Regions from separate parts of the Solibacillus sp. NPDC093137 genome, predicted to be linked through region 3. Evidence: riboswitches for the same ligand, from Rfam matches in the RefSeq annotation. Region 3 holds a riboswitch; each other region holds the start of a gene.

What was found. A riboswitch is a leader RNA that binds a small molecule or an ion and turns the genes downstream of it on or off. The one in region 3 is predicted to bind cobalamin.
Region 1: linked by a shared signal. The riboswitch ahead of ACQKN3_RS06535 (glutaredoxin family protein) and the one ahead of ACQKN3_RS08400 (hypothetical protein) in region 3 are both predicted to bind cobalamin.
Region 2: linked by a shared signal. The riboswitch ahead of cobT (nicotinate-nucleotide--dimethylbenzimidazole phosphoribosyltransferase) and the one ahead of ACQKN3_RS08400 (hypothetical protein) in region 3 are both predicted to bind cobalamin.
Region 4: linked by a shared signal. The riboswitch ahead of cobJ (precorrin-3B C(17)-methyltransferase) and the one ahead of ACQKN3_RS08400 (hypothetical protein) in region 3 are both predicted to bind cobalamin.

What each region holds. Positions count from the first base shown of each region.
Region 1 covers NZ_JBNNVH010000001.1:1,262,156-1,270,318, reverse strand. The annotation lists gene nrdF (class 1b ribonucleoside-diphosphate reductase subunit beta) at 1-131, opposite strand, end outside; gene ACQKN3_RS06550 (hypothetical protein) at 119-421, opposite strand; gene ACQKN3_RS06545 (ribonucleoside-diphosphate reductase subunit alpha) at 814-2,547, opposite strand; gene ACQKN3_RS06540 (ribonucleotide reductase stimulatory protein) at 2,544-2,870, opposite strand; gene ACQKN3_RS06535 (glutaredoxin family protein) at 2,909-3,133, opposite strand; cobalamin riboswitch at 3,281-3,463, opposite strand; gene dut (dUTP diphosphatase) at 3,635-4,072, shown strand; gene ACQKN3_RS06525 (ATPase) at 4,112-4,429, opposite strand; gene ACQKN3_RS06520 (cobalamin biosynthesis protein CobN) at 4,417-4,845, opposite strand; gene ACQKN3_RS06515 (alpha/beta hydrolase fold domain-containing protein) at 5,066-5,953, shown strand; gene ACQKN3_RS06510 (histidine phosphatase family protein) at 5,981-6,517, shown strand; gene ACQKN3_RS06505 (metallophosphoesterase family protein) at 6,554-7,288, shown strand; gene ACQKN3_RS06500 (cation diffusion facilitator family transporter) at 7,466-8,163, shown strand, end outside.
Region 2 covers NZ_JBNNVH010000003.1:9,923-18,085, reverse strand. The annotation lists gene ACQKN3_RS13110 (choice-of-anchor I family protein) at 1-567, opposite strand, end outside; gene ACQKN3_RS13105 (YunC family protein) at 998-1,300, shown strand; gene ACQKN3_RS13100 (hypothetical protein) at 1,420-1,731, opposite strand; gene cobT (nicotinate-nucleotide--dimethylbenzimidazole phosphoribosyltransferase) at 2,290-3,348, opposite strand; cobalamin riboswitch at 3,443-3,622, opposite strand; gene ACQKN3_RS13090 (MBL fold metallo-hydrolase) at 3,670-4,593, opposite strand; gene ACQKN3_RS13085 (4-aminobutyrate aminotransferase) at 4,609-4,950, opposite strand; gene ACQKN3_RS13080 (hypothetical protein) at 4,970-5,275, opposite strand; gene ACQKN3_RS13075 (hypothetical protein) at 5,275-5,499, opposite strand; gene ACQKN3_RS13070 (histidine kinase N-terminal 7TM domain-containing protein) at 5,645-7,219, opposite strand; gene ACQKN3_RS13065 (MFS transporter permease) at 7,506-7,907, opposite strand.
Region 3 covers NZ_JBNNVH010000001.1:1,627,315-1,635,477, forward strand. The annotation lists gene cobS (adenosylcobinamide-GDP ribazoletransferase) at 1-40, opposite strand, end outside; gene ACQKN3_RS08390 (bifunctional adenosylcobinamide kinase/adenosylcobinamide-phosphate guanylyltransferase) at 53-595, opposite strand; gene ACQKN3_RS08395 (ABC transporter substrate-binding protein) at 663-1,616, opposite strand; gene ACQKN3_RS08400 (hypothetical protein) at 1,606-2,163, opposite strand; cobalamin riboswitch at 2,327-2,508, opposite strand; gene ACQKN3_RS08405 (Fur family transcriptional regulator) at 2,574-2,984, opposite strand; gene ACQKN3_RS08410 (metal ABC transporter permease) at 2,981-3,847, opposite strand; gene ACQKN3_RS08415 (metal ABC transporter ATP-binding protein) at 3,863-4,609, opposite strand; gene ACQKN3_RS08420 (isopropylmalate synthase) at 4,720-4,953, shown strand; gene ACQKN3_RS08425 (pyroglutamyl-peptidase I) at 5,027-5,659, opposite strand; gene dacB (D-alanyl-D-alanine carboxypeptidase/D-alanyl-D-alanine endopeptidase) at 5,673-7,091, opposite strand; gene ACQKN3_RS08435 (deoxyribonuclease IV) at 7,218-8,105, opposite strand.
Region 4 covers NZ_JBNNVH010000001.1:1,289,645-1,297,807, reverse strand. The annotation lists gene ACQKN3_RS06705 (GNAT family N-acetyltransferase) at 1-612, shown strand, start outside; gene ACQKN3_RS06700 (acyl-CoA thioesterase) at 627-1,031, shown strand; gene ACQKN3_RS06695 (DUF2785 domain-containing protein) at 1,054-1,854, shown strand; gene ACQKN3_RS06690 (hypothetical protein) at 1,870-2,301, shown strand; gene ACQKN3_RS06685 (S16 family serine protease) at 2,434-2,757, shown strand; cobalamin riboswitch at 2,925-3,111, shown strand; gene cobJ (precorrin-3B C(17)-methyltransferase) at 3,340-5,001, shown strand; gene cobK (precorrin-6A reductase) at 5,010-5,768, shown strand; gene ACQKN3_RS06670 (precorrin-8X methylmutase) at 5,780-6,445, shown strand; gene ACQKN3_RS06665 (cobalt-precorrin-5B (C(1))-methyltransferase) at 6,420-7,556, shown strand; gene cbiE (precorrin-6y C5,15-methyltransferase (decarboxylating) subunit CbiE) at 7,531-8,163, shown strand, end outside.

The sequences.
Region 1 (8,163 bases), 370 kb from region 3:
TGTTTGACGTCTTTACTGACTGCAATTTCTTCGGGGAACCATATTTGTTTCCATTGCTGGTCCCAAAAAATACGAGCGAGTTCACTCGTCGGGGTATTCCAGTTGACCGCTTTATACGTTAAATTTGACATGCGACACACTCCTCAATTGTAAGTAAACGCTGGCGTACGTAATAAACGGTTTTAATGCCTTTCGTCCACGCATAAATATAAGCTTTTGCCAATTGTTCTGTGTTCCACTGGTCCGTCACGTATAGTGTCATGGAAATCCCCTGGTCGACATGCTTTTGCGCGGCTGCGTAAAGGTCGATCAGTTCATTCGGGTTTACTTCATAGGCTTCGGTATAAAGTTCTTGGTTATCATTCGTTAAAAACGGCATCGGATAAATTGTTCGACTATCCGCATAGTCACGTACTTCCACACGTTCCGTAACAGGGGAGATGGAAGCCGTACAGCTGCGGATGTAGGAAATACTGCCTGTCCTTAATACCCTCAGTTTCCTGATATTTAAAAGGGAGTAGACTATACAATATAGGCTTTTGCCTACCAAGTATTATAGTCGTTGAACCTTCACCTCATAGAAAGATGCTTGGCTGCTGATTACCGATTGTATTGGCACTTAGGACATAATTAGCGAGAATTAACCTCACAAAATATGCTTTTTTTCACCTTATGCTATCCAAAAATTTTTTTCTGCTTTCGCAACGTTCACGTTTATCGTTTCCAATTACGTTGTCGTATTTTTGGCTTTACGGCTTTCCAGCAATTTCACTTGTTTTGACACTGTTTTACAACAATGAAAGCCCTAGTCAGTTAAGGCGCGATTGCCAGTCGATAGCTATGGAATAATCCATATTTCTGAACTTGTTTTTTTAATTTATCCCACATATTTTGATTAATAATCGGTGTACCCCCAAGTGCTTTAATCACTTCAGGTGTAAGTTCTTTTTCTTCTTTATTTACGTAAGATTCAAAGTAAACCCCGCTCGCATAATCACTTTCCTCAAATCGATAAAACGTTTCGTTCTTCTCCTTCGCGATTTCCATTGATGCTTTTAACGAGTAATAGTTCAGTGCTTCCATAAACGCATCGATAAATTCAATCGACTCTTTGGAACCATAACGGATTCCGCTTTGTACAAGGTGTCCATGCAAGTTCATAACACCCAATCCGACAGAGTGCATCACTTTGTTGGCTTTGGATACAGAAGGGACGTTGACGATATCTGTCATCGTAGAAACATTCGTTAAAAGACGCATTGCCGTATCGACAAGCTGGCCGAAGTCCTGAACTTTCGTTGCTTCGTGAATGTCGATTGAACCTAAGTTACAAGAAACGTCGAGGCCGTATTCATTCGGCTCGTTTTGATCGGTAACAACGCTTGTTTGTTGATACTGAAGAATTTCGGTGCATAGATTCGACATCTTCACACGCCCGATTTCCTTTAATGGGTGGATGTTATTGACATTATCATCGAATATTTCGAACGGGTAACCCGATTCAAATTGCGCCTTTTTAATTTCCGTATACAATTTACGGGCGTTTAAACGTTTCAGTTTACGGATGTTTGGATTATCCAAAAATTCGTAGTACATTTCCGTAATCGAAATTTCCGACATGCGTTTGCCGTATTCTTTGAAAATATCATAAGAACTAAACAATACGATATCTTTATCGCGGCGCATTAATTCAAAGAAAATATCGGGAAGAATAATCCCTGTAGATAATGTAGCTAATCGGATTTTATCGTCGGCATTTGGTTTCTTGGAAGAGATAAACGCTTCAATATCACCGTGAAAAACATTTAGATAGACGACTCCGGAACCATTTCTTTGGCCAAGCTGATTCGAATACGAGAACGAATTTTCTAGCAGTTTCGCAACAGGCATAACCCCGCTCGCACGGTTTAAAATTCCTTTAATCGGATCTCCTAACGGACGCAGATCGGTCAAGTTTACCCCGACACCGCCGCCTAAGCGGGAAAGTTCAAGACAATAGCCGATATTCTCAGCGATTGAGTTCATCGTATCGTCCATCGTTAGTTTAAAACATGAGACTAGCTCACCGCGCGCTTTTTTCCCGCTGTTTAGGGCAGTTGGGGTTGCCGGCTGGTAGGCAGTCATTACCGCTTCGATGGCCTTTTCAGCCAATGCTTCATCGCCTTGTGCTAAATACAGGGCGATAATGACGATTCGGTCTTCATACTTTTCCAGAATTTCTTTTCCATCCCGGCTTTTCATCGCATAGCTTTCGTAGAACTTCGAAGCACTCATGAATGAAGGAAACCGGAACTTGTAGGAATAGGCTTTTTTGTACATTTGTTTAATAAAGTCCATCGAGTACAATTCCAAAAACTCTTTTTCGTAATAGCCTTCATCGACTAAATAACGCACTTTTTCCTCGATATCGATAAAGTAGCGTAAACGGACATTCACGTCTTCCAGGAAATAGCGGCGTGTTGCTTCTTTGTCTTTCGCCAGATCCAATTCACCGGTAGCACGGTAACGGTTTAGAATATCGTTATTTAATTTTAAATATTGTTTCATATCGATGCCTCTTTCCAAATGGAGTAGTAGTAATCTGTAATCGCTTCATAATTCGCCGGAGTTCCTCGCATTTCCACTTTTTCGATTAACGGAATTCCGTATTGTGCAGCTAAAAGGTCACCTGCACGGCCGAAAAAAGCATGACCAAAATTACGGTTTCCGCTTACGATAATTCCTTTGCATAGATCAGAGTTCGCAGTCATGAACTGGTCGACGATAGGGGGAACAGAGCCTAATCCATCCGTATACGTAAATAGAAGATACGGTTCATCCATTTTCTCTACTTCCGCCAGATCCTTTGCGGGCAAGCCGAGTTTTTGCACAATGGATCGTACATTACCAGTTCGTGAAGCAAATATGATCATGCGGTCATTTCAGAAATGCGATCGATAATTGACGTCGGCTCTGCGATAAATTCACCGTTGATTTCAAATAACGGCACAGACAAAAAACCTGCATCGAGTACTATTTGTTTTGCGCTCTCATCATGGTCAATATTAATAACCTCGACCTCCAAGTTGGCAGCATCGAGCTCCGATTTTACCCATAGGCATTTTGGACAAATTGTTTTCGTATAAAGTTTCATAATAGAACCCCTCGCTATTTAAATATTACTAGTAATTGTGGTGCACATGTCATGGAGAAAAAACAAAAAAAGCTATCCCGGAAAACAGGATAGCTTGAAATGGAAACGAGTAAAAGAGCGCCTCCATTTCCTATTCCCCGAAGAAATGTACGTAGTTTTAACGCGGCAGGTCTCCTGGCTTTGCTTCATCCGTCAGACATACCTTCCCATGCATTGCACAGTGGTCTATTCGTCTTCAGTCAGCATTTACAGTTGCGGGGACAGCGTTGGATTCACACCAAACTTCCCTTTTAAACTACATTTAGTAGTACCGTGATAAAAAAACACAATATATAGTTGAATTGAGTATAAGCTTTAACAACATAAAAGTAAAGAGCCTAAAGAAAGATAACATAAATCCATTAAGAATTCTAGAAAACTCCCTATTGAAAATATAGAAAAAATATGGTTTTGTTATAACTGCATGTAAATAGATTTTATTAATGAGAAAGTTGGTTGAATATGTCGATTCAATTAAAAATTAAGAAAACCCACCCGAATGCTGTATTGCCGAAACAGGCACGTGAAGGGGATGCGGGGATGGATTTAAGTGCGGTTGAAGAAAAAGTTTTACTGCCTGGGGAATACGGATTAATTAAAACCGGTCTTCAAATCGAACTGCAGGAAGGAACAGAAGCGCAAGTACGTCCTCGAAGCGGATTGGCATTGAAACATGGAATTACGGTGTTAAATAGTCCAGGTACGATTGATGCAGGCTATCGCGGTGAAATCGGGGTTATTCTAATTAATCATGGAAAAGAACCGTTTACGATTGAAAAGGGGATGCGCATTGCCCAGCTAGTCGTTCAATATGTCCCGCAAGTCTTTATTGAAGATACGGACGAACTGTCGGATTCGGAGCGCGGTGATAAGGGTTTTGGATCGAGTGGAGTGAAATAATGAAAAACGCCTGAGTCGAGATAAATGAACTCAGGCGTTTTAATCTTCTTCTTTTTTCCACTTTATATAATTGTACGAAGTTTGAATACCAAATAATACTATGAAAAAGAGGGAGAAAAATATAAAGAGATTAGTGAATCCTTCCACCCAATAAATAATGGCCAACGCTACGATACAAATGGGAATGGAATAGAGGTTGCGCAAGAATTTACGACGGTAGGAAAGGCCATGATAGGCAAATTTCAACCCTTTATCCACTTTCGGTTTTTTCCGGTAGTAGATAGATAATACAAGTGGCGTAATTAAAACCATAATTAAGATGAATGCCAAAACAATTGAAAAATCTAACTCAACCATATTAGCCTCCTTTCTCGTCTTTTGTCAGTATATCGATTTGCGTCACAAATCGGTAGATACGTTAATTCACAATGATAACGCCCATCAGGGAAGTCTTTGTAGGTACTGGACTTAATATTGTAAACTTTATCTTCAATCATCACTTCAGTCGTATCAATACTTCTCCCATGCCCGTTTACAAAAGTAATTTCACAAATCCCTCCAGCAGTTTTCTGATCGCTTGTTTGCAGATGATAAAAATCATAGCTGTAAATTCCTGAAACAATCAGCATAAAAAGCGTCAGCACGCCAAGCATAATTGTATTCAAGTTAAAGGGAGATACTTTCTTTTTTACAAACTCCCGGATAAAAAAGAAAGCAGCAATGATAAATAATAAAGTGAAAATGATAAGAGCACTGTAAAATCCGGTAAGCATGAACATTCCCCCTCTAAATTCATTACCAAATTTACGATTAAGTCGGAAAAAAGTTTCAGAATATATTGAATTCACTGATGGGATTTTTCTAACGGGTACTCAGTTTGCATATGCATAAGTGGAAACGTTTTACCATTTAGAAGGGGATCAATCGATTTTAGTCGAATTGATAACAATGGGAAATTGTAAAAATTGGATGTGAGCTAAAGGGAGGCATTGTATGCGAAGCGTGCATAGTGTGTTGTTTGAGAAGTTTTTAATACTGCGCGGAACAAAGAAGAAATTTATGGATTTACGCTTGCTCGATAATTTTATTGCAATGAAACATAATGAGAAACCGTATGAGCTGGATGCTAAATTCAAAGAGCAGCACCAAATACAAAAAGACGAACTGAATGGCATGCCCTATTACACAATCAATGAACAGCAGACACCGGAAAAGGTCATCTATTATTTTCACGGCGGTGCCTATATTAATGATCCACTGATTTTTCATTGGCGCTATTTAGTGAAGCTTGCACAGGAATCAAACTTCACGATTATCGTGCCGATTTATCCGAAGCTACCTAAACATTCACATAAAGCGTGCTTTGATGCCATTCACGATTTATATGATCATCTCGTTTTAAAATATGATGCACCATTTATTTTTATGGGGGATTCCGCAGGTGGCGGGCTGGCATTGGCGTTGGCGCAGGATGTAAAACGATATTCCAAAAAGCAGCCGCAGCATATTGTTCTACATTCCGCATGGCTCGATGTGCGGGGGGAAGATCCGCGTTACAAAGAACTTGAAAAACTTGACCCGATGCTTGGAGTAGTTGGCGCACAGGAGCTTGGCAGGTTATGGGCAGACGGATTGGATTTAACAGATTACAAAATAAGTCCCGTCCATGGAGAATTGAAAGACATCGGTCAAATTACCGCATTTGTCGGGACGGGTGAGCTACTGCTTGTCGATGCAAAAATGCTTCTCGATAAAGCAAAAGAACAAGGTGTAGCAGTCCATTACTTTGAATACCCGAAAATGAATCATGTCTTTCCGGTATTTCCCATTCCGGAAGCGAAGAAAGCAATGAAGCAATTACTCAAGATCATCAAAAATTAGCATGAATGAACTAGGAGCATTTACAGTATGAAATTATATATTATCCGACACGCCGAATCGGAGGGACAAGATCCGAAGGCTAAGTTAACAGTAGCTGGTAAAGAGGAAAGTGAGCAGCTGGCAAATTTTTTGGAACAATACCCGATTGAACTTGTCATATCAAGTCCATTTACAAGAGCATTACATACAATAGAACCATTTGTCCGGAAAAACAAAATTCCTTTCAAAATTGATCATCGGTTGAGGGAACGATTATTAAGTGACGAAAATCTTCCGGATTGGCTGGAAAAATTGAAACAAACGTATGTGGATAAGGATTTAAAATTTACTGGCGGGGAATCAAGTAATGAAGCGATACATCGTATCAATGAATTAGTAGAAGAATTAAAACAAAGTGCTCATATGTCAGTGGTAATCGTTACACACGGCAATATAATGTCTTTACTACTCAACCATTTTCAACGGCATTTTGGATTTGACGATTGGAAGCAACTGTCGAATCCGGATGTCTTTGAAATAGAGTTTAGCAATGAACAAACAGTTGTAAATCGTGTATGGCGGTAAGTAATGTAAAATAGGTTGTAGAAAAGCAGGTGCAATATGAAAAATTATTTTATTATCAGTGATATCCACGGCCAGTATAAAGCATTTGAAAAGTTATTAACGTATTGGAATCAAAAGGATAGCCTTGTTTTACTCGGAGATTTAATCGATCGGGGTCCACGGTCTTATGAGGTCGTGCAAAAAGTAATGGACTTAAAGCGGCAATACGGGGAACAGGTTATATTTTGTAAAGGGAATCATGAAATGATGCTGTTGGACTTTCTCGAAAACCCTGGGCAAAAACATGCCTTTTACTACAAATACGGTGGACGGGAAACAATGGCTTCATTTTTAAAGTATTTACCGGGTGAAGTAAGTGAACTTGACCCGATTGAACAAGCGCAAGTCGTTAAAGAGAAGTTTGCGGAGGAATTGGATTTTTTAAGTAAAGGCAAATTGTATGAAATCGTAGGGAATCTGTTATTAACACATGCAGGATTTGATTCGAGTTTTGCAACAGTTGAGGAAACGGAGGATGAAAATTTCCTATGGATTCGCCAGCATTATACAAATGAAAATAAAACACCGTATATCAATGTTTTTGGTCATACACCATTACAACATATTCATGGTTGCAATGACATTTGGATTAGTAAAGACCAAAAATATATTGGAATAGACGGTGGGTGTTATTTTACAGGTCAATTGAATGGTATCGTACTTTCGGAAGAGGGCCAAATCATTCACATATATGCCGTTACTTCGGACAAAACCGAGAACTATGATAATTGACACGTGTCGTTTAGACTGAGCAAAGTTATAATTATATAATATTTTTTCTTGAATGTATGTTTTCCCCCGATTTTTTGGTATACTACTTTTAACGATATGTAAAAGAGGTTATCCCGTTCGATTTTGTGCGGGGTAGCCTCTTTCGTGTTTAAAGAAGTTTTTCAGGGAGGAAACATTTTGGAGCAATATACAAATTTACGAGCGGGCGAAAAAGGTGCCTATTTATCGATTTTTGCCTACATATTTTTAAGCGCGCTTAAGTTAGCAGCAGGCTATTTAGGAGATTCAGAAGCGTTAAAGGCAGATGGATTAAACAATACAACAGATATTATTGCTTCAGTAGCCGTTTTGATCGGACTCAGAATTTCCCAGCGCCCGCCTGATGATGACCATCGATACGGCCATTTTCGTGCAGAAACAATCGCATCACTTGTTGCATCATTTATTATGATTTATGTCGGGATCGAAGTACTTATATCGGCGGGTGAAAAAATCGCCAATCCGATCGATCAGAATCCTTCCATTTTAACAATTATTGTAGCCGTGTTTAGTGCAGCAGTCATGTTTGCAGTATATAAATATAATTTAAACCTCTCAAAAAGAATTAACAGTTCTGCTGTTAAAGCGGCAGCCTATGACAACCGCTCTGATGCTTTTGTCAGCATCGGGACAGCAATCGGTATTACCGCAGCGATATTAGGTTTCCCGATTGTCGATACGATTACTGCCTTTATTATCGGTTTAATCATTATTAAAACAGCGATCGAAATCTTTAAAGAAGCGGTGTTCTCGTTAACGGACGGATTTGACACGGAATTGATCAGTTCGATTGAACAGCGTGTTTCAAAAATTCCGCGTGTCCGTGATGTTACTGA
Region 2 (8,163 bases), on a different contig from region 3:
AATTACAGAAATGCTACCTTTCGGGTCCACAATATCCTTGCCATAACCTTCACGCGGTTCGCCTTCATTTGCCGTTAAAAGCTTCTTCCCGTCTGTTGTGAATGTAATGTTATCCGGTTGACTGCCTACTTTTGTAGCGCCAAGAAGCTTGCCTTCACCAGTGAGTATAACGGCATAACCGGCAGTATTGTAGCCTTTTGCCTGTACAGACACCGCAATCACATTTTCTTTCGGATGCACCGTAATACTTGTTAAGTCCCCGTATTCAAAAGTTTGGTCGAATGAGGCAATCGTTTTCGCGATATCAATCGAAAGGAAAGGCTTTAAATTCATTGCTTCGTCTTTTGTATAGTTGAGTGAGATTGCTTCGATTTTTTCCGTTTCGCCATTTACGACATATGTTGCATGTGAGTGCGGGTTATACGCAACGATTTCCGTTGTACCGCCATCTTCATTTTGAACACCTGAATCATAGCGGGCATCCAAACTTAATGCTGCTTCTGCGACAATGGCAGGTGTAGTGACCGCCGCTCCAAAAAGTGCAGCAGCTAATAATTTCCTAGACATAGACAACATTCCACCTTTACATTTTTTCTAAGTGTAAAGGTGGAATGTTAAGGTCATATGAAGGATTTGTTAGAGTTTGTAAGTATTATTGTGCTGGGTGAACGAAAGTCCGAGGAAAGTAGAGAGTTCCGGGTTGAAAGTAGAACAGATCGGGGCGAAAGTAGAACTCTGTGCCTTGAATGTAGAACGAAAGCTAGGAAAAGTAGAACAACTTGGCTCAAAAGAGGAATGGTTCGGGAATATTAGAAAGTTCCGGCTTGAAAATAGAACAGTTCGGCCAGAAAGTAGAACTTGGCACTTTGAATGTAGAACGAAAGCTGGCGAAAGTGGAAAAAGCTGCTCTTTTAAAATACCCTACTTAAATTTCCCACAAAAACAAGTACCATTTTTCAATTCTTTCATATGATTTATATGAAAGGGGGAGAAGGTTATCGTCTATACGGAAACGATTGATCTTCAAGGTCATTTATTTACTGCGGTAACGGTTCAATTACCTAAAACAACATTGCTAACGATTTCGAATGAGCATGGGTACATTATGTGTGGTGCACTCGATGTTGGTCTGTTAAATGAAAAGTTGGCCGATCGCAAAATCATTGCGGGTCGTGCAGTAGGTGTTCGAACGATCGATGACTTACTAAAAGCGCCACTGGAATCTGTCACATACGAAGCGAGAGCGTACGGCATTGAAGAAGGCATGATTGGCGAAGAAGCTTTATTAAAAATGATTTAGTTACATTGTAAGTTCTCAGGTGATGAGCTCCACCCCAAAAAAAGTTCCATGCAAAAAACCGCTCTTTCAATTTCTTGAAAAAGCGGTCTATCTATTTTTATTGACGTGATTACGTACAATTAGATTGCTTTATTATAATAGGAAGCTTTTGACCCTTTACTTCTTTTCACAGCTAGAAGCTCTTCTAATTTTTGAATATATTCACGGTCTGCCGATATTCTTGTAAGGCTTGTTAATAAATATGGTCTTAATCCGGAATTGATTTTTTGGCAACGCGCAAGATTGATCAAATACTTGGCCATCTTAAATGACTTTAAGTGCGTATGTCCATTTTTAAATTCCTTCTTCGTATTGACGACCATAAATTCCTGCTTTCGCCCTTTATAAAAAGGAATAATAATAAACTCATCTTTTTTGAAAATTTGATTCATATTATCCTCATCCTTTTCTTGAATATATTCAAAAACGACCTTTCACATACGGAGAAATAGTGATCACCCCGTTCCTTTTAATGCCCCTCCCGCCTCTCCTTTTTATTGGTCTTACGTTTCCATACCCTATTTACCGCTTACTTTATTCCATGGTTGAATAAAAAAGCACTTTTTTAGGTATTATTAACAGTTCGGATATGTTTTTACATTTAATTAATATAGGATATTACAGAGGAAACGCATTTGACAGGACTATCGCTTGAATTTTACTGAATTTTCTGTAAAATAAAATCAAGTTCTATCCACTACTTGTAATGTTTTGCTCGCACACTACATTTACGAGGATTGGGTTGGGCTTTCTTTATCGTACCCTGCTTGGCAAAATAAACGATAAAGTTCCGCTTATTGGTATTTTACTGGTAAGATAAATGGAATAGACTGAAAAGCCGTACTTATTTTCCGGGAACACTTTAATTATAGAAAAAAGGCTACATTTAAAGTAATTGTTTCTTTTAATGTAGCCTTTTTATTGAATTTTATTATATGATTTTTTTTATTCTACTTGGCTACTAAAAGCGCTGCCGCTTCTTCCAACGTGACCATATTCGTAATCATCGAACAAGCCGCATCAAGAATCGGGAACGCTAATGCAGCACCCGATCCTTCTCCAAGTCGCATATTCATATGCAGCATCGGTTCCAGTCCTAAAAGCTCGGCCGCAATTTTTGCACCTGGCTCTTCCGATAAATGTGACGGTATCAAATATGCTTTCACATTCGGATTTAATTTATAGGCGATTAATGCTGAAACGGTTGAAATGTACCCGTCAACTACGACCGGCACACGGTTCGCTGCTGCTGCAAGGAAGATTCCTGCCATCCCGCAAATCTCCAGTCCGCCTACTTTCGCGACAACATCAATCGGATCATCCGCATTCGGCTCATTCAATGCAATTGCTTTTCGAATAACTTCGGCTTTATATTTAATGCCGCCAGCTCCGACACCTGCACCAAAGCCCGTTACTTCCAGCGGATCGCAGCCATGAAGTACCGAAAGCACCGCAGCACTTGGCGTCGTATTCCCGATGCCCATTTCACCTGTACCGATAAGATTGATACCGTTTTGGATCGCTTCTGTTGCGACTTCAATCCCTACTTCAATTGCCTGAATCGCTTCTTCTCGGGTCATCGCTGGACCTTTCGCCATATTGTCCGTCCCGTATTTCACCTTTTTAATAATGACCCCTGCGTCTTGAGGTAAGTCTTCTTTTACTCCGATATCTACCGGAATGACTTGTGCATTCGTGATTTTCGCAATCGTACACATTCCTGTCGTCCCTTTTGGAAAGGAAAGTGTTTGGAATACCGTTGTACCTTGCGGGTTCGGCGTTACCCCTTCCTCATATACTCCGTGGTCTGCAGCCATGACGATCATCGCTTTGTTATCGATTTTCGGCGCAAGCTCACCGGTAATTGTAGCAATTTGCATAGCTAAAGATTCGAGCTTCCCTAAGCTTTGAGGCGGTTTAGCTAATGAGTCTATGTACTGACGTGCTTTGTCTTCCATTTGTCGGTCGATTTCTTGAATTTGTTCAATTGTTTGCTGTAGTAATTTCATGTTTCGTTTCCCCCATTAAAATGAATTTTGACAATAAAAATAGCCTGCAGTTTATTCGATAACAAATAAACTACAGACATATCCAGTGTCTATAAACAGTAAGCATACTTAGGCAGGTCTCCTGGCTCAGATTCATGATTTCATAGCCCCTTCCCAGATTGACATCCAGTGGGCTTTGCTATGAAACTCCTCTATACAGTGTTGGGATTACGCTAAAGCTTTTCACTTTATTCCCTATTCTCCCTTAACGGGCACCTAATGCTTGATGAATTTAACATTACTTTACTTTGAACCTGTCTTCTCGTCAAGGGGTCTATGCATTCAGCTTCTATACGTCTCCCCAATCGACAACGTTTTCAGTTCCACCTCTTCCAAATCCGCGCGCTGCCAATGATTATGCAGCCGGTCAATCGCTTCTTTCGGTGTATCATCCGCCAGCATATAGGCACCGTAATGCATCGGAATAAACACTTTCGCTCCGACATCACAAAACGCCTGGATCGCTTCTTCCGGTGTTACGTGGGAGGCATGCATAAACCATTCCGGCTCATATGCGCCGATTGGCATTAGCGCTGTATGTATGTTGAAGCGTTCGCCAATATCTTTGAAGCCTCTAAAATACCCGCTATCTCCGGCGTAATAAATACTTTGCGCATCCGATGCAGTTTGCAATATGAAGCCGCCCCAATGCGAGGTATTCGTATCCCAAGGCATGCGTCTTGTCCAATGGTTTGCAGGAACGAAATGAATTTCAAGCGCACTTGATTCATGCTTGTCATACCATGATAGCTCGATAAAGTTATGCAACTTATGACGCTTCATTAAATAACCGAGCCCTTCTGGAATAAGAAACAATACGTTGGGATTTCGTTTTTTCAATTTCTTTAACGTCGGTACGTGCAGGTGATCGTAATGCGAGTGTGAAATGATGACAATATCAATGTCCGGTAATTCATCCAGCCGCAACCCCGGCTCTGCCAACCGTTTCGCTACACCCATCCAATTTGCCCAAACCGGATCCGTTAAAATATTGAGCCCTTCTTTTTGAATTAAAAAGGTCGAGTGGCCGATCCACGTAACGGACTGCTCCGTGCGATTACTTTTTAGAAACGCAATTTGCTTTTCCTCACACTGCGGTACTTCGTAATCGACAACTTTCTTTTGCTTTGATCGCTGCCATTTCAGGACATCTTTAAAAGTACCGAGCCGGTCATCTTGGTCTAAATTTGTAAAGCGTTTACTCATCGCAGCACTCTCCTATTAATAAAGGCTTAAATTCCTACGCTGATCACCCAGCTGTGGTTTCATTATTATCCTTGCAAAAAAGTAAACAAAAAAACTTAAAAAAGTCCCGAGTACAGTAAAGCTGTTTGATACCGGAATAGATGAAGCGATAACGCTCAAGATATTTAATGTGTAAAATACTATTACTCCAATCAACGCAACTGTCATCACTTTATTTTTTCTTGCCAATTGTTTTCGATACAGCGGGCTGCCAATGCCGTTCCCGCTATGCTTTGTCTCTTTAATTTGTTTAATTAAAGCATAAGTTAAACCTGCAATAATGATCCCAACTACTGCAAATCCAATCATATCATCCATTTCAATTTTCCCCGTTTCACTAATCTCCCAAATAAAACTCCTTTATTTTATACGGTAAGACTTTACTCATAATAATTCCTGCCAAAGCCAAGCCAATCAAAATCACTCCAATTTCCATAAGGTTTTTTAACCATGTGATTTCAATCCTATCCGTTATGTTGGATCCACCTATAATGATGAAAACAGCTCCCGCCCATGCCAATAAAAAACCTGCGCCAAATTGTAGCCATTCTTTTTTTGAAAGCTGTTTAAAAACCGCCCTATGCTTATAAAATTTCCGAGTCGCAAAGATTAATAATAACCCTGTTAGAATATATCCAATCATCACAATCCCCCTGTATCTTTTCCTTTTAAAAGTTTAATTGTCGCCCATAACGAGACGATGAACAGCAACAAAAATATGAAAAAAGAAATTCCCGCAAGCCATTTTGCAACGATCGACGGCTGATTAATATATAGCTGTATATTTTTAATTAAAAATCCTATAAACACGGTTTGAGCTAGGATTAAGCTAATACTTACAGAAATCGTCTTTGAATTCTGTGTCATACCCGCTCCCCCCTTTAGTTATTATTTTACTATGCTAACATATTCTCCTAAAACGAGGTAGTACAGAGTCCGGCTTATAAAACTTACAGCGCCCTTCAACAAATTAAAAAACCGGCATGAATTTCTCCATGCCGGTTTCCCCCTATCAACTAAGTACGCTCTCACTTTCCGCATACACTTTCACGCGGTTACGTCCTTCTTCCTTCGCAGCATATAAAGCGGTATCTGCCTTATGCAATAGCTGATACAGTGTTTCCTCTGTCCAGTCCACCACTTCCGCCACACCAATACTTAACGTAACTGAAAGATTCCCTGCTTCTGTCATGAGCGGTGCCTGCTCAACGGCAGTTCGAAGCTGGTTGGCTAGTATTTCACCTTCCCCTTCATTGAAACCTTTCAGCGCAATGACGAATTCTTCCCCGCCGTAACGAGCGAAGAAATGCCCTTCCAGCAGTTGCGTTTGGCAAGCATTTACAACATGCACGAGCAACTGGTCCCCAATATGATGCCCGTACGTATCATTCACCCGTTTAAAGTGATCGATATCCATTAATAGGGCCGTAAATGGTAAACCTGTTTCCTTAGCTTTCTGAAAATCCTGTTCACTTTGCTGTAGAAATGCACGGCGATTATAAATCTTAGTCAGCTCATCATAATAAGCTTGCTGCTCCAGTTTTTCCTGCAGTCTTTTGATCTCCGTAATATCCGTAAAAACCAGCAACAGACCTTTACTGTTTCTCGCTTGTTCCAGTGAAGTAATACGGACTTGATAAACCCGCTCCGCATGTTCGGAGCATAACCTTACTTCTTGAACGTACTCGATATCGGCCGTTAATTTGAATGGCAGGGCCTCTCCTGTCTGCTCATTCCAAAACTTCACGAAGTTTTTGCCGAACATCGATTTGTTCAAATTAGGCAACATCACTTTCGATGCTTGATTGAATTCAATAAGCCGGTATGAATCGTCCAATACGATGGCCCCATCATTGATACTATTATAGATTTTATCTTTCGCAATCGGCATAATCCGAAACAGCTGCGATGTGCTGATTGCCCACAAATATAATAATGAAGAAAGCCATAAAATCATCGGTACCGGATCCACTCCTGGAGGTGTGAATCCGTTCAAATAAAGAAACGCTGTCACTATCGGAACAAGCTGACCGAACATTAACGCGATCAATTGGGGGCGGTATACTTTCGCCGTTTCCTTCCAATGAGAAATCAACAGCAAAAACGCGACAAACATACTGGCAAATGTGTAGACACCGTGCACCATATACCACATGCCAATCTCCTGATAAACAAAAGGTTCCCCTAAATTCGGGTCCAGTTCAAATACACGATAATGAAGATGATGCCAGTGATTTGTCGCTACCATTATAATTGTAATAAACGGAATAAGAAGGATGAGCATGCTTCTTCTAACCGTCAGCTTAAATCCTAAATAGCTCATGACATACAGTAAACCTAATGTTGCAGATGTAGGCATCCCGATGTAGAGAACGGTATTCCAGAAACTGATTTGTTCGAGCGTCGTCGATATTAAAGACATAGCCGAAGCAAAACAGTAAATGCTAATGGCTGCTGTATATAAAATAAAATAGTTTGCGATATTTGTATATTTATGACGTTTGCTAAAGGCATAGAGACATAAGTACAAATTCAGTACGCCTGACGTGCAAACAAGCGTAATATACATAGTCAATTGCGAACCCATTTTTGGTTCACCCTCTCTTAATTAACACTTTTTCCTTATAATGTAGCACATTTTAAAATATAAATGGATATTTTATTGAGATAATAATGATGGAATGAGGGCTTCCGTCCCAAGACTTCTTTAAGGTTTCGACTATAAAAGAATGTGTTGTTTAACAATACCCACTATTAAAAACGGACGCTGATTCCTATTACAGAATCGCGTCCGCTAAAACGCCGATCCGTACGAAATTTCAAGTACGAATCGGCTTTCTTTATTTGAACGTGAGAACCTTCCCACCGTCCTGTTAATTTAATTGAAGCTCCTCTACACGCGCTGCTTGAATATGTTTCCCAATAATGCCATACACAATTGTCATCAACACGACACTTGCAACCATCACTGAAATACTTGGCACAATAAACGCTTTACTCATCGAGAAAATGACTTCTGTACGGAACCAGTTTTGGAACGGTATACCTAGACCTAAAAGTACAGCGAAGAATCCGATTTTCACAACAATAGGTTTCCCTTTCATTTTACCGATCATCGTGTTAATAAATAAACGTAACAGCGCCAATCCTGCTCCGACAAAAAAGAACGTTACTAAATACCCTTTCACCGCTTCATCCAGAATAAACGCTTTCCCCACAAATCCGATTAATATAATACTAGCAATTGCCATTAATAGTTTAGATACTTTACTCATTGTTTGCTTCCTCCTCAAAATTGAACAACTTGTTCATTTCATACTCTTATTTTAAAATGGACGATTAATGGAAGCAATGCACAATATTCAACATATTGTTGATTTTTATTAAACTTCTCTCCCCAATTCTATTTGAATCGAAATTATAACCGAAAAGTGATAGATTCCAAGTAATAAATATCCATATCCCTTTACTTATAACCCAATATCATACAGAATGATTGTTAAATAGAAGATAAACTTTTATGTTTTAAAC
Region 3 (8,163 bases):
ACTGCCACGCTAATAAAAAACCGCTCCAACTATTTTTCAACTTGTTTCCTCCTTACTTCCAACGCTGTACAAGCTGAAATTGTACTTCATATGCTTCATCACTATTTTGGACAATCCATTGATGTAGCTCACCCAACAATTTACGATATAAATTTACCTCATCATATTGTGAAGGCAATTCATCCAGCACTTCATTTGATACAACTATTATTGTAGCACCTTGCTTCCGCCAAGTTAGCAATTGCTTTTGCAGCGATTCGATACAATTATCGATATATTCGCTATTTTCATTTTTTTGTTCATATGTATACATTACATTCGAAAGCCATGTTGTCACACATTCAAAAAGCACAACTGCCTCGTTGGAAAGCTGCCCAATCGCTAACGGAACTTTGACTTGCATTTCCACTGTGTTCCAGTTGATGTTCTGAGTTTCACGGTCCTGCTGATGGCGGATTATCCGTTTTTTCATTTCATCATCAAAGGATACGCCTGTCGCGACATAGTAGAGCGTCTTTTTCTCACCTAATTGCCTTGCGTATTTCTCTGCAAAAGCACTTTTACCGCTGCGTACACCACCGGTTATAAAAATCAATGGTATCCCTCCTTAAACATTGTAAAAAGAACATGCCTAAACTAAGGCATGCCCTTCTATTCTATACTTATTTAAACAGTTCCGGATATACTGATTGTGCCATAATTTCAACTGCTTCACCAATACGCGGTCCAGGACGGGACATAATATCTCCATCGACTAAATAAACTGCCTGTTCTGTGACTGCCTGTATTTTATCCCAGCCTGTCCGTCCTAGAATCTCATCAATTGCATTTTCCATATATGTTGCTGGCGTAATAATAATTTCTGGATTACGAGTGATGACATCTTCTTCCGTTACACTAATCCAACTCGACTGATCAGCAAAAATATTTTCAACATTCGCATAGTTCATTATTTCCTGCTGGAACGTGCTGCTGCCGGTAGTCCAAAGAGCCGGAGCTGGTGACACTTCATAATATGCTTTTTTCTTCGTATCAAGTGTCGCTGTTTTTTCCTGTACTGTATCAATTTGTTCCCTAATGTCGGCTACAACTTCTTCCCCTTTATGTTCGACACCCATTACTTCCGACAGCTGGATAATATCCGAATACACATCATCAAATGTCTCCGCAGAAGCAATTACAAACACTTTAAGACCTGCATCCTCCAATTGGGTAATTTGTGCTTCCTCCCCGATTGTATACGCTACAACTACATCCGGATCTAATTCCAGAATTCGCTCTGCATTGATAACTGTAGAAGTCGACACTCGTTCAATTTTTTGTGCTGCTTCCGGATATGTATCATATTCTGTTGCGCCGATAATTTGTTCTCCGACACCCAGCTCAAACAAAATCTCTGTATTGCTTGGTTGCAGAGAAATAATTGTTTCCGGTACTTCATCGAATGTCACTTCAACACCACGGTCATCTATAACCGTGTAGGGTACACCATTATTTTTCGATTCAGCCTGCTCTTCTTTTTCTGCTTTGCCACCTGTTTTTTCCTCATCTGATCCACATGCTGCCAGTAATAATGTTGCTGCTAAAGCAACGACCCATTTGTTATTAAATTTCATTTGTTGTAACTCCTTTTTTCTTTTTCGATGGATAGGATTTTGAGATAAATGGAATTTCCTCTTGTTGATGTTGCTGATTCATATAGACCGCCATGACAAAAAATACATTGGCAAGCAGCCCTAGAAAATCAAACAGAATTTCATCCACTTCTCTTTCTTCGCTCACTTTATGTAATGCCCTGTAAGACTTTTTCGCCTCGCTGCGGCAAATGTGCAGTCTCGCTGCACTTTCGATTCCTTGTGGCAGTACAAACTGCTGAATCGCTTCTCCAACTTCACCTACATAAAAATCGTAGCGGTCGCTTAGCCATTGCAAATCCTCAGATGTAATGGCCAATTTGCCGCGGACCGAACCATTTGCATGATAGGCTAATGGTTGAATCCTCCTCAAATCCTCCAAGACGACTTGACCGGATGCATCATCGACTAATGTCGGAAAAACGGTACCGATTCGTGTTGTTAAAGAATCAGTGCGGATTTCATAATCGACACAGCTTTGCTTTTCCCGCATAAACGGATAGCAGGAAAAACGGATATCCTTTTTCATAAAAATTCTCCTCACTTCATGTAATGCCTCACCGAAAATATTGAGTGTACGAAAAAAAAGCCACCCATGAGAAAATGGATGGCTTCAAAAATCAAACAAGAATGCAAAATGTTGCTTATTCAATCAGTGACTGCCGTACATTCTCTTTAATTCCGAAGAGGGATGTTACGATAAGAAAAAGATTGGTCTCCTGGCTCTGCGTTTCACTTTACTCATAAGTACCTTCCCGCTATATTAGCAGTGGTCTCACACTTATTTTCATCAACGCTTACAGTTACGGATATAGCTTCGGATTTGCACCGAATTCCCATTTATGCATAATGCATCTTTTTCCTGCAAATTTATTCAATTTGTCTTAATCACTTTAGCATATAAAAAAAATTATGCAAATAAATATTTACTACAGCTACCTACAAACATTCCGGACATTTCCCGTAAATCTCAAATTTATGGGCCTCCACAGCATAACCCGGCAGTTTTTCACCAAGCATTTCCATCGGGCAAACAGACAGTTCTTTTACTTTCCCGCAATCACGGCAAATAAAATGGTGGTGATGGTGATCCGACTCACAATGCATACGGAAATTACGCTCACCGTTTAATTCTGTTTCTTCTAAAATATCAAGCTCCACAAAAGTAGCCAAGTTACGGTAAATTGTATCGAAACTCATTCCAGGGAAATCTTTTTTCAATACCGATAACAAATCACGGGCAGTCAAATATTTTTCTGTAGCTGCAAACATACCCAAAATCAACTCTCGTTTATCCGTCTTTTTATAGCCATTTTCCTTTAATATTTCCCACGCGCGCGCTGCATTCACAGTACTTTTTCCCCTTCCGATTTAATAGTTAATTTCAACACAATCTTCTTAATTAAAATTACTGACAGCAAGATTAAAATGGATGTGACAACAATTGTTCCACCTGGTGCCAAGTTTAAGTAAAAGGCAGAAACGAGTCCAATCACTACGGCCAGCTCTCCAAATACAATCGCTAAAATGATTGCTTCTTTAAAGCCGCGAGCTAATCGCATCGCTGCTGCTACCGGTAATGTCATTAAGCTTGAAACAAGCAAAATTCCGACAATACGCATACTTGCTGCGATTACGAGTGCGACAACAACCATAAAGATTAGATGAATCCATTTCGCGGGTAAACCGCTCGCTTTCGCATATTCTTCATCGAACGACAATACGAAAAGTTCTTTAAAAAATAGTATTAAAAATAATACAACTATGACTGCAATTGCCAGTACAACATATAAATCCTGGCGTGATACAGCAGATACAGAGCCGAATAAATAACTCATTAAATCTGCATTAAATCCGCTTGCAAGTGAAATAAAAATGGCACTCACACCGATTCCACCCGACATAATAATCGGAATCGCAAGTTCTTCATAATGTTTATATAGTCTACGTAATCGTTCAATTAAAATCGAACCACTTACAGATGCGACAATCCCTAGATAAATCGGGTTCAGCAATGCCAGTGCTGCAAACGATTGGCTCAAATACAGGCTCCCTGCAATCCCCGCCAAAGTGACATGCGACAGTGCATCTGCAATAAGAGATAAACGTCTTACTACGATAAATACACCTAATAGTGGTGCGATTACTCCAATAACAAGCCCTGAGAAAAAGGCGTTTTGTAAAAATTCATAGTTTAATATAGCTTCAATCATAACGGCCTGCTCCTCTTAATGAATCTTTCGAACAGAGTGGCCGTTCCAGCTAGCAATCTGTTCTTCCGAAATCGTATCAAAATCATTTTTGTATCCGTGAAAATGGATCGACTGATTTAAGCATGCGACATGACTGACACGATCCGAAACCGTGTCCACATCGTGTGTAACTAAAATCATTGTCATATTGTGATGCTTATTTAAATGTGCGAGCATATCATAGAATGCCTGCACATTTTCGCGGTCAATTCCGACTGTCGGTTCATCCAAAATAAGGAGCTTCGGATCGGACACTAATGCACGTGCGATGAAAACACGCTGCTGCTGCCCTCCGGAAAGCTGACCAATATTCCGTTTTAGAAATTTCTCCATGCCGACATCTTTTAGAGCACCTTTCACTAGAAAGTCCGCATCTTTTGGATAGCGTTTAAAGAGCCCGACCTTTTGCGATAAACCGCTTTTCACGACTTCTTCGACCGTTGCAGGGAACCCCGAGTTAAAGGCATTGGATTTCTGCGAAACATAGCCAATCCATTCGCGGTGTTTAAAATGGTTTGCTTGTTCGCCAAATAATTTAATTTCCCCTGACATGGGCTTTAACAGTCCTAAAATTAATTTCAAAAGTGTCGATTTTCCGGAACCGTTTTGACCGATTAACGCCAAAAAGTCGCCTTCATTGACACGTAGCGAAATATTTTTCAATGCTTGTGTGTATTCATATTGAAAGGAAACATCCTTCAATTCAATCAATGGTTTTTTCATTTCGTTCGCTTCTTTCTAATTCAAAATCATTACGATTTACATCATGTTAGTATAATGCAGATTTTTGTTCATGTAAAGGGAATAAACTTGAAAGGATGAAGACAATTCAAATGCTACAATGGTTTGATAACTTAAAAGGAATGAATGACAGCCAGCTGCAGGATTTTGCAAAACAACAGGGGCTTGAATTGAGCATTGAAGAAGTTCAGAAGCTGCAAAAAATTTTGAAGCATGCCAATATAAGCTGGGCTCTTACCGGCGTTCCAAAAGAGGTTTTACAAAAAATTCATAAGCTGCTTGGGGATAAACGCTATAAAAAATTGATGAAGCTAGTCGGATTGTAAAAATTTACGTAATATGAAAAAGAAAAGCAACAGTTGTACTGTTGCTTTTCTTACTATTTGATAATGAATTTAACTAAAGCACTTTATCTGCCAGCTCCACGTTTTCAACACATACTTCGAGTGCCAGTTCAATGGCAGCCGTCAAATCACGCATTGACCAGCCTGGAATTCGGCCATGCTCAATCGCCAGCTCAAACGATGCAGGGATGTGGATAAATCCTGTTGCTCGTATCGCTTCATTCTTAGCAGCATAGTACAAGCCTTCATACATAATATTATTGCATAAATATGTTCCGGCTGAATTCGATATGGCTGTCGGATAACCTGCAGAATTTAAGCGGTTGACAATTTTGCGAATCGGCAATGTCGACAAATACGCAACGTCCCCATCTTCTTTAATCAGTGCATCTTCAAATGCATTTCCCGCATTGTCCTTTTCCCCGTCTTTTACATTCAATGCAACCCGTTCCGGAGAAATTTTCGAAATACCTGCAGCTAATCCTAATGAAACGATTATCGTCGGTTTTACTTCTTCGACCAGTGCCATAAACTGTTCCGGTGCTTTTGCAAAGTCCACAGATAATACACGGCCAACAATTTCAAACTGACCGATAGATTTTCCGTTCAGTGCCTGCACGACTTCCATTGTAGGGTTTATCGGATTTGATAAAAACGGTTCAAATCCTGTTAATAGTAATTTCTCCATCTGTTTTGCCCCTCTATAAGTTCTTTACAAGCGCTGCCATAGTACGGTCAATATATACTGTGCCATTCGATTTGTTTTCCAGTAAAATCGAGAAAATATATTGTTTTCCGCTTTGGCCTTTCATATACCCTGATAAAGTATATACATTCGGGATATAGCCCGTTTTTGCATAAATTTTATTTTGCAACGCACTGCTTGTTAAACGGCTTTTTAGTGTTCCGCCAATCATGCGATCTTTATTGCCGGCGACTGGCAACGAATCAAAAAATGTACCGAAATACGGTTCTTTTTGAACTTTGTAAAGAAGCTGTGAAAGACCGTTTGATGTTACACGGTTTGAATTGGATAGTCCCGAGCCATCTGCAAAACGCCAGTTATTCACAGGAATATTCATTGATGCACTGTATTTCTTCAGTAAAGTGACACCTTTATTTGTACTGCCTTCCCCTAGTTGCTGCTTGCCCATTGCTTTTACAAGAATATCGGCAATACTGTTATTGCTCAGCTTCATAAATGCCGGGAAAATGGCTGCTAACGTACGTGATTCATTTGTATGGAGCAATGTTGCCTTTTGGGGAACTTTCCCTAATTCTACTTTCGAACTCTTCACAAACTTTAAACCTGTTCCTTGCAGCGTCTGTTTAATTGCCTGCATTGTATTTTTCGACGGGTCCTGCAATGTTACCCATTCCTTTTTGCTGCTCCCTTGTGGAAGGTTTCCGGAAATAATAATGCGGTTCGTGTTGTAGGCACGTTTGATTGATATCGTATTGCGATTTCCTTTACTTACTGTTTTTGCTTGATTGGAAATGACCATACCGCTTAAATTCGGTTCAATCGAATAGCTCGGTTTAGCCCCAACTTTACCAGGATTTGCAGTAATGATAACTGTACTCGCATCAAAGTCATTGTTTTGTGACATTGTGATTGCAGAAGTACGTGCACCGAAGTAATACGTCTCATCCGACTTTAGAACACCCGGTGGTAATGTACTTCCCGAAAATGCGGTATCATCACCGATTAAGTGACCATTGATTGTACGTATACCATTGCGCTTCAATACTTTGGCAAACTCCAAAAAATCATCTTTTTTCAATGTCGGATCGCCACTGCCCTTTATGTATACATTTCCATTTAACGTATCGTTGACAATAATGCCGTCGATATAAAAATTCGTTTTAAAACGATAGTCCTCTCCTAAAATCGACAATGCGGCAGCACCTGACACTAACTTCATATTCGAAGCTGGTCGCATCAGCTTGTCCCCGTTTTGCGAGTAAACGATTTTCCCGCTCTCCGCGTCACGTATCGTCACCGCTGCATTACTTTTCCCTAAATGCGTTGTAACCGCACCATTGACCGATGCGAAACTTTGGATAGGCAATGAAAAGAATAATGCTAATAAAATGACGAGCTGAAATATTTTTTTCATTAACTGGTTCCTCCTTTTGAACATTGCTAATTTACAGTTAACTCATTATAACAAATTAAGTCATAAAAAACGCAAAAAAACATACTTTGCATCAAATTTGTGCCAAGTATGTTTTTCTTATTCTTATTATTCGCGCATTGCATCAATTAATGCTGGTTGGAATTCACTATTACGAAGCATCGCAATTTCGTGTAAATATGGCGCTTTTTTGTTTTTAGCATCCGGACCGACAAATGGTGTTTCCAATATTTTCGGTAAATGCATTAACTGTGGATGATGGACAATATAGTGCATCGCATCAAAACCGATTTCACCAAAACCGATATTTTCATGACGGTCTTTCGCAGCGCCGCACACATTTTTCGAATCATTGACATGCAGTACTTTTAAACGATCCAACCCGATAATTTTGTCGAAATCATTTAACACACCGTCAAAGTCATTGACAATATCGTAGCCGGCATCATGGATATGACAAGTGTCCATACAAATCGACAGGCGCTCATTGTTTGTTACACCATCGATAATGCGTGCCAACTCTTCAAATGTACGACCGATTTCAGTGCCTTTGCCTGCCATTGTTTCGAGTGCAATCTGTACAGGGTAGTCCTGTGTCAGCACTTCATTTAAACCTTCTACAATACGCTCAATACCCGCATCAACGCCTGCACCGACATGGGCACCCGGATGCAGCACGATTTGAGTTGCTTCCAATGCAGCGGTACGTTTAATTTCTTCCTGCAAAAAGTTTACGCCAAGCTCAAAGGTTTCCGGCTTTGTCGTATTCCCTAAATTAATAATATAAGGTGCATGAACAACAATGTTCGATAGGCCGTTTTCTTTCATATGGAGCAGGCCCTTCATAATATTCAGCTCTTCAATCGGCTTTCTGTGCGTATTTTGAGGTGCGCCTGTATAGATCATAAAAGTATTGGCACCATAGCTTAAAGCTTCTTCACTGGCACCTAGCAGCATTTTTTTTCCGCTCATTGAAACATGTGAACCTAATAACATTCTACTTTCCTCCATTTAACAAACAAACAGGCTGCGTAGAAATATCTTTCTAAGCAGC
Region 4 (8,163 bases), 340 kb from region 3:
CCGTATAGTGAAGGAAATTATGATACCGAGGGATTTGCCAAAATCATTAGCGAAAATCGAGGTCAGATAGAACTATCAGGGCTTCAGCATTTAGTCGCTCCATTAAAGAAATGGATTGACCGCGGTATTCGTCGGGACAGCGAAACGTATTATGCAAAATGTACAGAATTGACCGTTCCCACATCTGATTTGGATTTTTCAAATGTGACGTATTTACAGCCAAGTGAATACGAAGAAAATATTGACATGCTCAGATCGATTCCGGAATTTTCAACAGGGACATTTAGTGTAGAAGGAAGAGAGCGCGCAGAAAAATTTAAAACGGGGCGTACTTATATTATTCGTGACGAACAGGGTGTGATGGTCTCTTCAGCATCAACAACAGCGGAAAATTCTCAGTCCGCGATGATTGTAGGCGTCGGAACGAGACCGGGATACGGGAAAAAAGGATATGCGACACATTGTATGTTGAAACTTTGCCGAGACCTGCTCGCTGAAAGAAAATCAATTTGTCTGTTTTATGATAATCCGGCTGCTGGACGCATTTATAAGCGGATTGGGTTTGAAGATATCGGTTATTGGACTATGGTTCGTTATGAAGAGGGGAAATAAGGGGGAGACAAATTGTGAGAACATTATTAGCAGAACAACCGATTCAAATAAACGCCTATGATATCGATGCAATGGGCATTGTTAGTAATATTGTGTATGTAAGGTGGTTTGAGGATTTACGTATGGCTTTTTTAAATGAGCATTACTCATTGGCGGAAATGATGGCAGTGCAAATCTCCCCGATCTTGATGAAAACAGAGATTGAATACAAAGCCCCTTTAACAATTTTCGATAAACCGGTCGGACGTTGCTGGATGGTGAAAATCGGGCAATCTAGTTGGGAAATGGAACTGGAAATTACAACGGAAAAGCATATCCATTGCATCGGAAAACAATCAGGATGCTTTTTCAATTTAGAAAAGAAAAGAGTTGCGAAAATTCCTGAGCCATTAAAAAAACTTTTTGAAATAGCGCAATAAAAAAGGAGCAATTTAATTGGTGATGAAAGAACATTTAGAAGGAATAGTAAATAAATCGATTAATCTGGATTTAATTGATTTTAATGAATTAATCGAATTTATGCTGAAAAATATAGGAAATACGGATGGCTATTTACGTGACAACTTAATTTATCGGGGATTTTGCGAATTAATTCTGAATGAGCAATTTACTGAAGAACAATTAGTTTTAATATTAAAAATATGTTCGGATGATGAGCACCTTTATTTAAATATTACACAGAGCAATCCTTCTGATGATGTATTTACAAGATCGTTTTCGGCACTCGTTATCACCCTCATTTTAGGGATAGATCGTGAAAAAAGAAGTTTGCCTGAAGAACTTGTTGTTGAGGCTATTCACCGAAGTATTCATTATTTATTTCTTGAGAAGGATTTCCGGGGATTCGACACTACAAAGGGCTGGGCACATGCGGTTGCACATGGAAGTGACTTATTAACAGAAGCAATTAGACATCCGTTGATGAAGGAATCTCAATTATTATGTAATGCATTACAAAGTTTAAAAAGCTGTCTTCATACTGAATATGCTTTAATTGATGAGGAAGAAGAGCGTATGTTACCGGTCATTGATGCGTTACTGGATAAGGGACTGACGGATGAGCGATTGGTAACGTGGCTAAAAGGATTGCATTACATAGAAGTAGAGGATTGGCATAAGAAATACCGGTATGAATGGAACGTAAAGAAATTTGAGGCAACATTATTAAAACATTTATTAAAATCGACCAAATGTACAAAAACAGCCGATTGGATTATTTTTGGAAATTCAACTTTTGTTTAGTAAGGAGTTGAAAAATTGAGACGTATTTTTTTAATGATACTGCCATTCATTTTATACATAACAGGCCTACTCGCATATTATTTTGATAAGATTAACGGTTATCAATTTATTATTTTTATTATAGTGGGCCTGGGTATTTCAATTTTCGGATTCTTTGTTTACCGGAACCAGAAGAAGTTGAAAGCAGCTTTTTTAGGGATTTTTTATATACTAGCCCTATTAGCTGTCTTTGAAAGCCGACTGATTGATTATGAAAAATATACTTATTTTCTTATGTCATATAACGAGCCTTTTGAAATAGTGAAAGACTCAGGAATCAATGTATTGGCAGTCGAAGTGATTGAGATCCCATATATAACGGACTTGAACTACTTAATTCATACTATGGAATTTTCAACTAATAAAGAAGTTTTGGATGCGGAAGTTGTTACGAATAAAATCCGGTAACGTTCGAAAAATGAAGAATTACTTAGTTATGTACGTCCCACGGAGAAACATTTTGAGACGATGAAGGAAAATGTCATTGCTTATTTACCAGAAAACGCTTTTGCTATTAATCAATTTTTATAAAGAGAAGATATAGAAGGTGACAGTGCAGGACTTGCCACTGTATTAAGTGCTCTTATCGAAAATGGTGACGTTAACAATAATATTCCGATTGCCGTAACTGGAGCGATTGATAGCAAAGGAAATGTGAAGGAAATCGGTTCAATAAAAGCGAAAACTTTGATTGCCGAACAAAGCGGTTTTTCTCATATAATTCTACCTGTAGAAAATGAAGAAGAGGCGAAGAGAGTAAAAAAAGATGAGCAACTTAATATAGAAATTATCGCTGTGGCATCTATAGAAAATGCTGTAACTGATATAAAAAAACTAAATGAAATAGGGTCATTAAATAAATAAAATGAAAAACAGAAAATAAACAACCTTTGTTAATTAAGATAGGAAATTAATGTGCAAAGGACCGAAATAATGAAGGAACAATGCTTTATCTTCACTGAAAAAAACTGATATCATAATAATTGTTCTATCATTTTTTAATAGACTATGTTATTTTTATAATAATTTAATAATTTGCAATTTAAATAAGTGCTTACAGAATTTTGTAAGGTAAAAGGGAAATTAGTGAAAGACTAATGCAGCCCCCGCTACTGTAATAGCTGATGAAATCACAATGAATCACTGTCGTAAAGATGGGAAGATGTGAAAGTAAAAGGAAGCTTAAGCCAGGAAACCTGCTTATTTAAACGATACTTACTTTTCGGAGGGAGAAGTATAGGCGAAACAAGTAATTGTTTTTGTGTTTTTCTATACTTTTTTAGTATTAATTTCACATGCCCGTACCTCTTTCTAACGAGAGGTGCGGGCTTTTTTTATTTCTTAGTGGATAAGCAATACTAGTTTTTAATGAAATCCACATAAGAAAAATTATCATCACGTCCTATTTGGTGCGAGATGTATTTTTCTAATAGGGAGGGTGTTTACATGCAAAAAGGAAAGATCTTTGTTGTAGGGTTCGGACCTGGTGATCGGGAACATATAACAAAACGTGCAGTCGATGCACTGCAGCAAAGTGATCACATTATGGGTTACAAAACGTATGTTGAACTGATTGAGCACTTAGTGAAGGCGAAAACTATCGTCAGTACGGGAATGACAGAAGAAGTTTCACGTGCGCAAGAAGCTGTAAAACAGGCTGAAGCCGGCCATATAGTTGCTGTTATTTCAAGTGGTGATGCAGGTGTTTACGGAATGGCGGGCCTCGTATATGAAGTATTAATCGAAAAGGGATGGACTGCAAAAGAAGGAATTGAAGTAGAAGTCGTTCCGGGTATATCAGCGATTAACTCCTGTGCAAGTTTACTTGGCGCTCCTGTTATGCATGATTCGTGCACAATTAGTTTAAGTGATCATTTAACACCATGGACGGTCATCGAAAAACGGATTGAGGCAGCGGCAATGGCAGACTTTGTCGTTGCGTTTTACAATCCTAAATCCGGCAGACGGACAAGACAAATTGTGGAAGCACAACGAATATTGCTTAAGTATCGTTCACCTGATACACCTGTCGGATTAGTAAAAGCTGCCTATCGGGATACGCAGGACATTGTGTTAACAACACTAGAAGATATGCTCGAACATGATATCGGAATGCTGACAACGGTCGTCGTTGGGAATTCCTCAACATTTTACTACGATAATAAAATCATTACACCGCGTGGTTATCAGAGAAAATATACTTTAGGGCAAGAAAAACAACTATTAAAACCGCACCAACGTTTGAAAAAAGAAGCGGAACCTTGGGCGTTGGATCAGGAAACGGGTGAAGCAAAGACCGGGTATGAAAAAATTGAAGCTATAGAGAAAAAAATAGTTGAACCAGCAGCCATTAAAACAACCGCATTACAGCTTGCAAATGAAGCATTAGCGCTCGTACATAAAGAAACGTCAGCAGTAAAAGTTGAAGAAAATCCTTTTTTAGTGCAGCAAGAAGTGGAATCCATATTTGAGTTTGCTGTATCACCAGGTGTTGCCAATAAAATGATTACACCTGCACAAATGATTACATTGGCAGAGGTTGTAGGAGAACGGGGTACGATGGAGTATACGCCTGATCACCGTCTCGTGTTGAAGGTACCAACCGATTCACCTCAAAGAATCGTAGAAACGGTAGAAAAAACGGGTTTACTTGTTCAACCTGTCGGCGACGTAGTAATCGTCAAGGCGTGTGATTTCTGTTACGGCGAAAAAGCCGAATCCATTCCATATGCTGAAGAGATTATGGAAACACTTGGTGGCATTAAAATGCCGAAAGAACTACATGTCGGTTTTAACGGTTGCGGAATGGCATGTTATCGCGCGGTTTTTGATGATATCGGCATTGTTTACCGCAAGAAAAAGTTTGATTTGTTTATCGGTTCCAAACCAGTTGGACGAACAGCACATGCAGCACAACCTGTCCTTGAAGGGATCGATCCCGAAAAATTGATTCCTTTACTAACAGAAATCGTTGCGGACTATAAAGAAAATGCACATCCGAATGAACGTTTTTTCAAATATTTTAAACGTGTAAAAAAAATCCTGAATTTCAATTATATTGATATGTCATGCAAAATTAAAGTGGAAGAGGCCCCTTGTGGAGATTAGGTGAAATGATGATTTTATTTTTAGCTGGAACAAGTGATGCAAGAGAGCTGGCTGTTCAATTAATGCAAGCGGGACAAGAATTGGTGGCGACTGTCGTGACGGAATCTGCTGCAGCGAGTCTACAGGAAGCGAATGTTCCGTACCATGTCGGTCGTTTAACAGAACAGCAAATGAAGGAACTAATTGAAGAACGGCGGGTAACAATGGTTATCGATGCCAGTCATCCATATGCGGAAGAGGCTTCCAAAACAGCGATGGCCGCTGCAAATTTAACGGGTATTCCCTATATTCGATATGAACGTCCGCAGCAAAGTTATGTACATCCGCTCGTTACGGAAGTGGAAACGTATAAAGAGGCGGCAATTGCTGCATCCGCACATTCAGGAACTATTATGCTGACAACAGGCAGTAAAACGCTTGCCGTTTTTACGGAGCAATTATTACATAGCGAAAATATTCGTCTAGTATGCCGGATGCTGCCAAATAAAGAGAATATGGATAAATGCAATACGCTTGGTGTGAAGCAGCGCGATATTATCGCAATCCAAGGACCGTTTTCTAAAGAATTGAATAAAGCGCTTTACGAACAGTTCAGCACAACACTTATTATTACAAAGGAAAGCGGGAAAGTCGGTTCGGTAGACGAAAAGATGGATGCGGCTCTGGAAATTGGTATTCCAGTAATCTTAATTAAAAGACCAGAAATACAATATGAAAACTTATGCACTTCATTTGAAGAAGTGTATGAAAAATTAGGAGGGAAATAACAATGGCAAATATGAATTTTAATACAGACTTCGTACCACTAACAGTAGACCCGGACAAAATTTATGACTATAGTTTTGCGATGATTAAAGAAGAAATGGGCGAGCATCCATTTACGGATGAACAATGGCTTGTTGTTCGCCGCGTTATCCATGCTTCAGCAGACTTCGAACTGGGCCGCAGCATGATTTTTACGGATGATGCGATTGAAGCAGGAATTCAGTCAATTTTAGCTGGACGCCATGTTGTTGCCGATGTTCAGATGATTGAAAGTGGATCAGGGCGTAAACGATTCCAAAAACATGGCGGGGATTTACATTGTTATATCGCAGATGAAGATGTATCAATCGAAGCAAAAAAACTGGGAACAACTCGTGCCATTATTTCGATGCAAAAGGCGACGCAACTACAAGAAGGAGGAATTTATGCAATTGGGAATGCTCCAACAGCTCTACTTGAATTAATTCGTCTGATTAAGGAAGGCCTTGCAAAGCCGGATTTAATTATTGGGATGCCTGTTGGGTTCGTTTCGGCAGCAGAATCGAAAGCGGAATTAGCAATTTTACAAGGAATTCCTTTTATTACGAATGTAGGAAGAAAAGGTGGCAGTACTGTAACCGTCGCAGCACTAAATGCCATCTCAATCATGGCAGATGAACGAGCAAAAGAAGCGAAATAAAAAAGATCCGTCGGAAATGCGTCACGGCTACACAACAGGAGCTTGTGCAACTGCGATGACAAAAGCTGCCTTGTACGCACTTGTGACCGGAGAAGTTCCTGAACATGTAACGATTCATTTACCTGTAGGAAAGGATGCCACATTTACGGTGGTATCTTTTGCAGTAAAGGAAAATGAAGTGATGTGTGAAACGATTAAGGATGCAGGGGATGATCCGGATGCAACACATAAAGCACGTATTCAAAGTACGGTTCGTTTTATAGAGAAAAGCGGTGTTCACTTAGATGGTGGAATCGGTGTTGGTCGTGTAACAAAAGCAGGACTGCCCGTGCCTGTCGGAGAAGCGGCAATTAACCCTGTTCCGAGAAAAATGCTTCATGGTGTTGTCGAAGAAGCGATTCAACTTTTCCAAATTGACAAAGGAATCGAAGTGATCATTTCCGTTCCGGACGGTGAGGAAATCGCGAAGAAGACATTAAATGCAAGGCTGGGAATACTGGGTGGAATTTCCATATTAGGTACGCGCGGAACGGTCGTACCCTTTTCAAGTTCTGCCTATATGGCTAGTATCGTGCAGGCAATTAGTGTTGCAAAAGAGGCAGGCTGTGACCATCTTGTCATTACAACCGGCGGACGCAGTGAAAAATATGCAATGAAGCAATATCCGCATTTACCGGAAGAAGCATTTATAGAGATGGGGGATTTCGTCGGTTTTACGTTAAAGCATATCGCCCGTAAAGAGATTCCCCAAGTGTCACTTGTGGGGATGATGGGGAAATTTTCAAAGGTAGCACAGGGTGTCATGATGGTGCATTCAAAAAGTGCGCCGATCAGTTTCCCATTTTTGGCTGAAGTTGCGAAAAAAGCCGGAGCTGATCCAAAAATAATCGAGCAAATATTACATGCGAATACGGCATCACAAGTAGGAGAAATCATGCAGGGGAATGACCAATTTTTTGAAGCGCTTTGTAAAAACTGCTGTTACTTTGCACTGGATCATATGAAAGCGAAATTACGTGTTTCCACATCGCTGTATGCAATGAACGGGGACATGCTAGGAAAGGCTGAGAATATTGAACAATTGGATGAAAATGATTGGTATCGGGGATAACGGATCAGCAAGTTTACTCCCTCAATATATCGCTTGGATTGAATCAAGTGAAGTACTAGTTGGTGGTGAGCGTCATCTAGACTTTTTCCCGGATTACACTGGCGAAAAGATCATTATAAAAGGTGGACTATCACAATTAGTGGAAAAGCTGCAAGAAGAAAAAAGAAACATCGTTATTCTAGTATCGGGTGACCCGCTATTTTACGGACTAGGCGGTGTTTTGGCGAAGAAGCTCCCGTTAGAAATTTATCCTTATGCCAGCTCTGTTCAATTAGCATTTACAAGAATGCAGGAAAGCTGGCAGGATGCCTATTTAACGAGTGTTCATGGCCGGTCAATGAAGGGGCTTGCCCAAAAAATCGATGGCCGGAAAAAAATAGCGATATTGACCGATGAAGAAAATTCACCGAATGCACTTGCCCGCTATTTAAATGCGTTCGGCATGACCGAATACGATGCGTTTGTAGCAGAAAACTTGGAAGGTCCAACTGAACGATGTCGTCATCTTTCTTTGGATGAAATGGAGAAGGCCGAATTCTCACCATTGAATGTCGTTATTTTAAAGCAGCGTGAAGCTGTTGAGCGTGCGTCAATCGGTATTGATGAT